3 regions of the Rhodococcus sp. PAMC28707 genome follow, and region 3 is predicted to be linked to each of the others. Evidence: predicted binding sites of a transcription regulator. Region 3 holds the regulator's gene; each other region holds the start of a gene.

Region 1 (3,282 bases), 1.9 Mb from region 3:
ACGCAGCGCTCGGAAAGAGATCGATCCCTCGGAACACTCTCAGGTCCATCGTAACTTTCGATGGTTACGAGGGACCTCCTGTTTCACAGTTCAGAACGGCGCAGGACCATCTGCATCCTCCGTACTCCCGGGACTCCCCGGACCGTTGGGACCGCTGGTGCTCGCGGAAGTCTTATTGCTGCACGCTGCGCCGCGCTGGCCTCCGCTGTGCCGGCCCGATTGCGGGGACGGGCGATCGGTGAACGGTGTGCCTGGTCCGTCAGGTCTGGCGAGTTCGGTGTCCGTCGTGTTCGTGTTCGCAGGCGGCGGGCTGCAATGGGTGCGTCGCTTGCGCGGAATGTGGGGGATCAGGCGGCAGTCGGACAGACCGGTCGTCCCGACTGTGCCCCCAGGCAGAGTTATCGCTGTTGATCCTGAACTCGAGGTCCAGTAGTCGATACCCCGCGGAAGCATGACAGGAACCCAGACGCCCATTGTCTTGAGCATGTGGTGATAGCGGCAAAGGCAATGGAGATTGGTCAGTACCGTCCATCCGCCATGTTTCGGGTCGTAGTGGCGATAGGACACCACATGGTCGATTTCGCAGGCTGCGGCCGGAACATCACATCCTGGATGGCGGCAGGTGCGATCCCGTTGTCGAACGCATTTGGCCAGTTCGCTACTCGGGCGATAAGTGAGCGCACCGTCGGGTGGTTCGAGGAATCCGCCGTGACCATCGGGGTGCAGCGCCTCGGCCCGCGCCGGGTTAGCTGCAACAGCCTCTTCGATGTGCGCTATCAGCGTGTAGGACCCGGTGTAATCGGTAGCGGACTCAGTTGCGTTCGGCGCTGTGGTGCACGGCTGTGACTTTGCCGGACGCTTTGGAAATGCGAGTCCGAGCCTGCGGCGCCCATGACCCAACGGATTGAGCACCGTGTGCGTACCGAGATTGATTCCAGTGCCAGTACCTGCGGAGTCGCCGGGCCCGTCACTCTGGGCATCTGGACCGGCACCTGCATCTGGACCGGCACCGGCACCCTCGCCCGTCCGCTTGTCACCCTTGCCACGCTCTGACCGAACATCGACATCCTGATCAGGGATCACATCTATAAGACCGAGTGAGGCTGCGAGGTCCGCCGCTTCGGTCAGCAGTAGCTGCCAGTCTCCGTTTGCAGCAAGTTCGCGGGCATAGTCCGCATCGATCAATCCGTGTCCTGCGAGGTATCCGGGTAGGTCGGCGAGTCCGGCAAGCGTCGGCAGATCGATCGTCACTGTGGTCAGTGGGCTACGGCGTGCAGGCAATTCCCGCCGGGCGGTGCACGGATTGTCCTCGTCCTGTTCGCACGTGCACGAAACAAATGTCTCTTGATGCACGAGCGCCACGTACGCGGCCGCGAGTCGCTGGCCACGAGTGCGCGGATCACGGCGGCACAGGGTGTTCGCCATTTCGTTGACCAGTTGCCAGCACGCCGCGGCGTCACCTGCTTCGAGGTCGGCCTCGATGGTGGCGATCATGTCTCTGTCGCGGTATCGAACGCGGGTGAGCTTGACGAGATCTTTGCGAAGCGCAGCGGCCTCCTCCGGTGCAACACGCTGCACGATTTCACAGATCTCGGTCGCGAGTGGCCCGGGGGATAGGCGGTGCGCTGCATGGAGTACTTCGGATTCGATGCGGACGGCAACTTCCAGTGGGAGCGGGTTGGTGTTTCGATAGATCGCCCGCACCCGTGCGAGATCCAACTCGCCGGCGTCGAATGCTGCTCTGACCCTGGGCAACCGGAGTCGGAGATCCATACCGATCTCTGCATAAGTGTCCGCCACAGTCTTGGAGCATCCCAGCGCCTTCGCTGTCTCCGATGCCGCATAGCTCCCCGCATCCATGATCACGTCACCGACTTGGACACTCTGATGAATGCAGGAATCCCAGATCGACGCTGCAAGAAAGACTTTGCGTGCGCAGGCCTGGTTCTCGATCACCGCCGCGTCGGAGAGCTTCTGAAGTACTGATCGATCGATGACCGGCGTGTGCTGCGGACCTACGTACGAAGCGAATGCACTCCTGCGACTCGAACTCATGAATCGAAGCCCCCCGGCATGTCGATGTTAGAACGTATGTTCGATAATATCGACTTTCGTGGTCGTCGTCAAGGGTTTCATTCTCCGATCCTCCTGTAGCGCAGTTGAATACGAAACGCAGGTGCCTACACCATTCCACCGACATTTCAGCCGAAAGTCCCCGCCCGGGGTCGGTCCGTTACGGCGTGTGACCGCCCTCTGGTCAAGTGGTCAGTCCTCTGTGCTGCACTCGCACCCTTTGGCCCGCGGGTCAGCCCACTCGTGCTCTGCGTCAGGCCTCTCGCAGCGCGTGGCAGCCCAGGCGTCCGATCAGCCCGGACTCCGCGTGTCGCCAGCCCCCTCTCCTCCTCCGGCCGGCCTCGACGTTCACTACCGGCGTGCCGCGTAGTCCGGGCCGGTCGTGGGAGAGTGCTCGCCCGACGACGGGCATTCCAGCCGCCGGGAAGTCGGCCGAGCCATTAAAAAGCAAGCGTGCTTGCTTTTTTATCGATCAGATGTGAAACTTCCTCCATGGCCGACCTCGACTCGATCGTCGATGACCTCCGCGCCGAGGGTGATGCGCTCGACACTCTCGTGGCTGGACTGACCGAAGACCAGTGGGCGACGCTCACACCTGCGCCGGGCTGGACCGTCGCGCATCAGATCGCGCATCTGTCCTGGACCGACAATGTTGCCGAACGCACCACCTCGGGGGCATCGGGGGACGCGAACGCTGCCGCAGAGTTCGACGGCGTTTTGAAGGCTGCTTGGTCCGATCCCGCTGGTTTCGTCGACAGCGCCGCTGAGGAGGAAGCTGCAAGTGCTGATCTCCTCGCTGTCTGGCGCACCCGTCGGCATGCCATGACCGACGCGCTGAAACGGGTCCCTCCCGGGGTCAAGATTGCGTGGTTCGGACCACCCATGAGCGCTGCTTCGATGGCTACCGCTCGCCTCATGGAGACATGGGCCCATGGTCAGGATGTCGCCGATGCACTCGGAGTCACCCGCGAGCCGACGGAGCGGATCGAAGCTGTTGCGCATATCGGCGTCCGTACCCGTGATTTTGCCTATGTGATCAACCAACAGACTCCGCCGTCCGAGCCGTTCCGAGTCGAGCTGACCTCCCCCTTGGGTGAGCTTTGGACCTGGGGCCCCGGTGGCGCTGCTCAACGCGTCACCGGCTCGGCGGTGGATTTCTGTCTGCTGGTGACGCAGCGGGCGCACCCCGAGAATCTCGATATCGAGGCC
Region 2 (3,282 bases), 1.5 Mb from region 3:
TGATGATGGCGCTCGGTGTACTGCCGATTCTTTTGGTGGGCAACCTGTTCGAGCGGTGGACACTCGCGCTGGTCGAACTCCTGGTCGCCGTTACCTGCGCGGCAACTATCGCCTTGGCACGCTGGTTGCCGGTGCATGCCAGGATTGTGCTTTCGCTTGTCGGTGCGGCGGCGTTGTTGCAGGCCGTCGTCGTTCCGACCGCAGTGGAACTGCGTCCGCTCACGCTGTTGGCGGTCGCTGCTGCGGCACTCGTTCTCGCGCAGAAGATCTCGTCCAAGATCGCCTACTTCCTCGGCGGTGCATTCGCCGCGCTCGGGACTATCGGTTTCGTCGTCGTCGCACCCGTCGACGGCCTCATGGATGCGGACTACGCCGCCGGACATTTCGGCGTCGTGGTTGCCGGTCTGCTGTTGGTAGCGGTTGCGGCGGGCCTGGTTCTGGTTGCTGTCCAACTCGGAATCGTCGAGCAGAACGTGCAGTCCTGCTGGGTGTTCGCAGGCGTTGTCTCGCTCTACGGTCTGACGTCCGCGACGGTCGCGCTCGGAGTGGGAGCGATCGGCGGCACAACAGGTTTCATCGCGGGTCACTGTGCGGCCACCATCGGATGGATGGCAGTGGCCATGGCATTGCTGATCATGGGGCTTCGGAGTGAGAAGTACGCGCACACTGCACTATTGGCGGGTCTATCGTTGACTGCTGCTGCTGTGGCCAAGCTGTTCCTGTTCGATCTGGTTGCTCTCGACGGCCTCTTCCGTGTCGGCGCCTTCATCGTCGTCGGACTTCTGTTGCTCTTCGCGGGCACCAGGTACGCAAAGGTGTTCGCAGACCGTGAGGCCGAACAGGTATAGCAAGGTACGGACGAGCCCGCCGGCTCAGTAGGGTGCTGGCCGGCGTCGTTCGCGGGCATTTTGGGTAGCGCGGTGTTGCCGGAAGCGGCAGCGAAGCTCGCGGATTCTGGACCGAGCTTTGCCGGTGCCCGCCCGGGCGTATTCGGAACGCGAGGGGGATGCGTGTGGGGAGGCATATGTTTCTCCCACCAGGTCGGGCCGTCCGGGCAATCCTCCGGGGGCGCCGGCCGCCTTGTGCGAACACGAAGTGGCGGGGAATTCGGAGCCGAGAAGTCGGGCAGCGTTATCCGTCTAGAACCGGCGTTGCCGTCCGCAGGATCGCGCCCCCGGACAGCATGGCGCACGCCCACATTCGGGCTGTCTTCGCTTGATGACGACAAGTACATACCGGGTGCAGATTGGACCCGACCGTCCATCCGCCTGCCCGAGGATTGTCCAGATCGAACGGGACGATGTGGTCGAGTTGGCACCGAGACGACGGTGTGTCACAGCCCGGACATGTACACGTGTGGTAGGCCATTCGGATCATCGAGGCCACAGCTTTCGAAGGCCGATACGTCAACGCTCCGGGCGGTGGATTCTCGAGTCCGCCGTGCCCGTCGGGGAACACTCCTGCAACCTTCGACGGATCACGATCGATCTCGCGCAGGAGTGGATCGACGTAGCGGCGTAGGGCAGAGTCCTCCCCCCGAGGTGTGCTGGTCGTTCTGGTGTAGACCCGGTCGAGGAACCCAGAGATGTACGTGCGCTTCTTGATTCGTGCCCGCAGCGGCACTGCCTGGACGCACTGAGATTAGGGCCTGGAATCGATCACTGATAACCCGAGCCCGTCAACGGCCGGATGTGTGTTTGACTACTAGCGTCCGCGAAAGAGTTGAGGTGGGCCACATTTCGATCAGGTACATCTCCGGAGTGTCGGAGTCGGGCGTGACCAGGTCGTAGTTGCGCTCTCTGCCTTTCGCGCCGACTCGCACACGGTGCAAAGACGGCCCGGGGGGAGTCACGCCGTCTGTTCCTGGCTCCGACGGCGCGCTGTGACGTTGTACCCCGGCCGAAGTCTCGACGCTCTAGTCCTCCAGGACCGGCTCGCCGAGACCGGTTCGACGCTGGATGCGCTTCATCCATTCCGGTGCCCACCAACACTTGTCGCCGAGAAGCTTCATGGTTGCCGGGACCAGGAACATGCGGATCACCGTCGCATCGATGATGAGCGCGGCAATCATGCCGAAGGCAATGTACTTCATCATCACCAGGTCCGAGAATGCGAACGAGCCCGTCACCACGATGAGTATCAGTGCTGCCGCGGTGATGATGCGTCCGGAATGTGAAGTGCCGATTCGGATTGCGTCGGTGGTGCTTGCGCCCTTGTCTCGCGCCTCGACCATCCTCGAGAGCAGGAAGACTTCGTAGTCGGTGGACAGCCCGAAGACGATTGCCCCGATGAGCAGCAGAATCATCGCCATGATCGGACCCGGGGTGAAGTTCAACAACTCCGAACCATGTCCGTCGATGAAGATCCACGTCAGAATGCCCATCGTCGCACCCAATCCGAGCGCGGTCATGAGCACGGCCTTGATCGGCAGAATCAGCGACCCGAACGTCAGGAACATCAACAGCGTCACGATGAGGACTACCAGGATCGCGGTGAGCGGCAGTCGATCCACCAGCGCAGATATCGAGTCCTGTTCTATCGCAGGCGTTCCCGTGATCTGGACGCTTGCGCCGTCCGGAACGTCGATGCCGCGCAGATAGTCGAGCGCAGGCTGGGAATCGTTGCGGTCCTCGAGGCCTGCCTTGAAGACGATTACTCCGTCTTTGCTTGCACCGGTAGGTGTGAACTTCTCGACGAGTCCGGGAGCTTCGTTGGCTTGCTTGGTGATCTGTCCGAGGGACGCACCCTGAGCGTTCGATATCACCAGCTTGAGCGGCTCGGTGCGTTGTCCAGGGAACAGTTCGTCGAACTCAGACTGCGCCGCACGTGTCGGGTTATCGGGCGGAAGATACGTCTCGTTGATTCCGCCGAACTCGATCCTCCCCACCGGGAGGGTGAGCACCAGCAGTGCGAGCACGATCGTGACGGCAACCTTGACTGGACGACGCATCACCCAGGCGGTCAGCTTGCCCCACATGCCGTTCTCGATTTCCTCGGACGACTTGGTTTTACGCATGAACTTGAAGCCGAGCGCGTCGACGCGTGGACCGAGAACTGCAAGCAGCGCAGGTAGTACGGTCACCGCGACGAGAGCGGCCAGCGCGACGGTCGCAATGGATCCGTATGCGACGGACCGAAGGAATCCATGCGGGAACAGCAGCAGGCCACCGAGACTGGCAACGATCATCGTCGCAGAGAACGCCACGGTACGTCCCGCCGTCATCACGGTGCGGCGGACTGCATTTCGAGTCGAGTATCCGTCGCCGAGTTCCTCACGGAAGC
Region 3 (3,282 bases):
CGTGCCGGAGGAGTACGGCGGTGGCGGTGTCAAAGACTTCCGCTACAACGCCGTCGTCACCGAGGAAACCACCCGCGGCGGCTACAGCGGAATCGGATTCACGCTGCACAACGACGTCGTCGCGCCATACCTCATCAATCTGACGAACGAAGAACAAAAGCAGCGTTGGCTACCCGGATTCAGTTCCGGTGAGTTGATCACCGCGATCGCGATGACCGAGCCCGGTACCGGTAGCGATCTGCAGGGAATCAAGACCAAGGCCGTTCGCGATGGAGACGACTGGGTCCTCAACGGGTCCAAAACCTTCATCACCAACGGAATCAATGCCGACCTCGTCATCGTCGTAGCCTGCACCGACCCCGACAAGGGTGCGCAGGGATTCAGCTTGCTCGTCGTCGAGCGCGACATGCCTGGTTTCGAACGCGGACGCAATCTCGACAAGATCGGGATGAAGGCGCAGGACACGGCTGAACTCAGCTTCACCGACGTTCGCGTGCCCGCCGCGAACCTTCTCGGTGAGGAAGGGATGGGCTTCATCTACCTGATGCAGAACCTGCCTCAGGAACGACTGTCCATTGCGGTCGTCGCAGCAGCCGCCATGGAGTCGGCGCTCGACATGACAATTCAGTACTGCCGTGATCGCAAGGCATTCGGTAAGTCCATCGGCAAATTCCAGAACACACGATTCGTGCTGGCGGAGTTGGCAACCGAGACGACCGCCTCACGGATCATGGTCGACAAATTCATCGAACTGCTCAACGACGGCAAGCTGACGGTGCAGGAAGCCGCTATGGCCAAGTGGTGGACCACCGAGAACCAGGTGCGTCTCATCGACCGCTGCCTGCAACTGCATGGCGGATACGGATACATGAAGGAATACCCGATTGCCAAGGCATACATGGACTCTCGGGTGCAGACGATCTACGGCGGAACGACCGAGATCATGAAGGAAATCATCGGGCGGGGACTGAATCTCTAGTTCTCACCTTTCGATCGATACAGTTAAGGACCGCAACCTCGAAACACGAGGTTGCGGCCCTTCGTCTGTACGAACTCGCTGATCAGAGCTTGCGCATGACCGTGACGACCTTGCCGAGGATGGCTGCGTCATTGCCCGGGATCGGTTCGAACAATGGGTTGTGCGGCAGTAGCCATACCTCACCTTTGGTGCGCTTGAACGTCTTCACCGTGGCTTCGCCATCGATCATTGCTGCAACGATGTCACCGTTGTCGGCGACACTCTGCTGTCGAACCACGACCCAGTCGCCATCGCAGATCGCTGCTTCGATCATCGACTCGCCGACCACTCTCAGCATGAACAGTGAACCCTGGCCGACCAGTTCGCGGGGGAGAGGGAAAACGTCCTCGACCGCCTGCTCGGCAAGAATTGGTCCGCCGGCTGCGATTCTTCCCAGTACTGGAACGAACGTCGGAGTCGGCAGTTGATCCTCCGCAGGCGCCGAACCGTCGGCAACGGCTGCCGCGTGGTCTGCCTGTACCTCGTCGAGCCCGCGAACATCCACTGCGCGTGGGCGGTTCGGATCACGTCTGAGGAAACCTTTGCGTTCCAACGTCCGAAGCTGATGAGCGACCGACGACGTAGAGGTCAGCCCGACTGCATCCCCGATCTCCCGGATGCTCGGCGGGTAGCCACGCTCGGTCACCGAAGCTCTGATGACCTCGAGAACTTTGCGTTGACGTTCGGTCAGGCCCGCATTGACGTCGGTGCCCTCACCTTCGAATGCCTTCGCCGTCGGCACCGAGGGCGCCTTGGCGGTTGTGGCGGTCTTGGCAGCCGGCGCGGGGACCTTTCCACCGGTGGCACTTCCGAGCGTCTTTGCGCGCACTGCCGTAGCCTTCGTCTTCCCGCTCGCCTTGCCGCTCGTCTTGCCCGTGGACTTCGGTGACCCTGACGAGGTCTCTTCTTTCATTCGTGCATCCTCCTGCATCGCCTTCCCCTGCCGGGCATCTCGTGTGCTCGAGTGGCCCGAACGCGTGGTGTGGATGTGACGTGTGGTTTCTGACACGAATCTAGCCCGAAAACCCTGTTCGATCAAACATCTGTTCGATCCGTGTCGTAACTTCTGCTGACATTGTCCGACCCGCGTGATAGAACTTCGAACAAGCGTTCGTCGAACGCCTGATCGAATAAAGGTGAAAGTCGCGTCGGTCGCGAGCATCGCCACGGTCGATCTGTACACCGCAGTGGAGGTTCCGATGAGCATCACTACAGAGCGGACCAGTGCTCTCACCAGGCTCGCAGCAGCAGGTCGGGGTATAGACGGTCGGGGTATAGACGGTCGCGACACCCTCGATCGCACAACGCGCTCGGGCCAGCCCGTCCGTACTTCTCGCCCACGCACGTCTTGCGCGTCACTCGACCGTCGACGCTACCTTCACGCTGTCGCGCAACAGGACGGTTGCAACCGGGTCATCGATCACAGCTCCGCCGATCGAAGCTTCGACGACGAGGCGCCACGTCAGACAATGTCGTGGACCGCCACGATCGCGGGTGTGTTGATCACAGCCATTGTTCTTCTGGGCTTGGTAGGGCTTGCGAATCTACGCGCCGGATATCTCGACGGCGGCTCAGCCGGTGCTGTCACGGTCGTCGAGCAAGGTGGATTCGTCGGTACTGCGGGTCAGGATCTCATCGCGGCCACCGACTCGGGCCAGTGATACAACCATGCCTGAAGTACTGCTCGTTGATCGAGCCAGGTACGCGACACTGGGCTCGATAGCACTCCGAGTATCCTCGGTACCTGCACCTCTTGCGCTACCTACGAGATGGTGTGACGGCTACGACGGAGGCTCTTACATGCATTGCCCGTTCTGCAAGCACCCCGACTCCCGAGTGGTCGACTCCCGTGAGGCGGACGAAGGTCAGGCGATCCGTCGTCGTCGCTCGTGCCCGGAGTGTGGACGCCGCTTCACCACAGTGGAGACCGCTGTTCTGGCTGTCGTGAAGCGCAGCGGAGTCACCGAGCCCTTCAGTCGGGAGAAAGTAGTGCGAGGCGTCCGTCGTGCCTGCCAAGGCCGTGATGTCGACAACGACGCTCTGAATCTGTTGGCTCAGCAGGTCGAGGATGCAGTTCGGGCATCCGGATCAGCCGAGATCCCCAGCAACGAGGTCGGACTGGCTATTCTCGGTCCGCTTCGCGATCTCGACGAGGTTGCGTATCTACGGTTCGCGTCGGTGTACAAGTCCTTCAGTTCGGCCGAGGACTTCGAGAAAGAAATTCAGGGCCTTCGCGACCATCGACAGCCCGCTGTCGCTGTCGA

What was found. Region 3 encodes LexA, which represses DNA repair genes until DNA is damaged. Its sites were predicted from a motif close to CGAACANNTGTTCG; they were not measured.
Region 1: the regulator LexA is predicted to act here: its motif matches at 2,085-2,098, upstream of E5720_RS14450 (HNH endonuclease signature motif containing protein).
Region 2: the regulator LexA is predicted to act here: its motif matches at 1,687-1,700, upstream of E5720_RS08295 (HNH endonuclease signature motif containing protein).

The regions. Positions count from the first base shown of each region.
Region 1 is NZ_CP039253.1:3,143,921-3,147,202, forward strand. It holds gene E5720_RS14450 (HNH endonuclease signature motif containing protein) at 91-2,055, opposite strand; gene E5720_RS14455 (TIGR03084 family metal-binding protein) at 2,566-3,282, shown strand, end outside.
Region 2 is NZ_CP039253.1:1,828,756-1,832,037, reverse strand. It holds gene E5720_RS08300 (DUF2339 domain-containing protein) at 1-848, shown strand, start outside; gene E5720_RS08295 (HNH endonuclease signature motif containing protein) at 1,132-1,623, opposite strand; gene E5720_RS08290 (MMPL family transporter) at 1,916-3,282, opposite strand, start outside.
Region 3 is NZ_CP039253.1:314,128-317,409, reverse strand. It holds gene E5720_RS01415 (acyl-CoA dehydrogenase family protein) at 1-979, shown strand, start outside; gene lexA (transcriptional repressor LexA) at 1,062-1,760, opposite strand; gene E5720_RS01405 (hypothetical protein) at 2,218-2,679, shown strand; gene nrdR (transcriptional regulator NrdR) at 2,819-3,282, shown strand, end outside.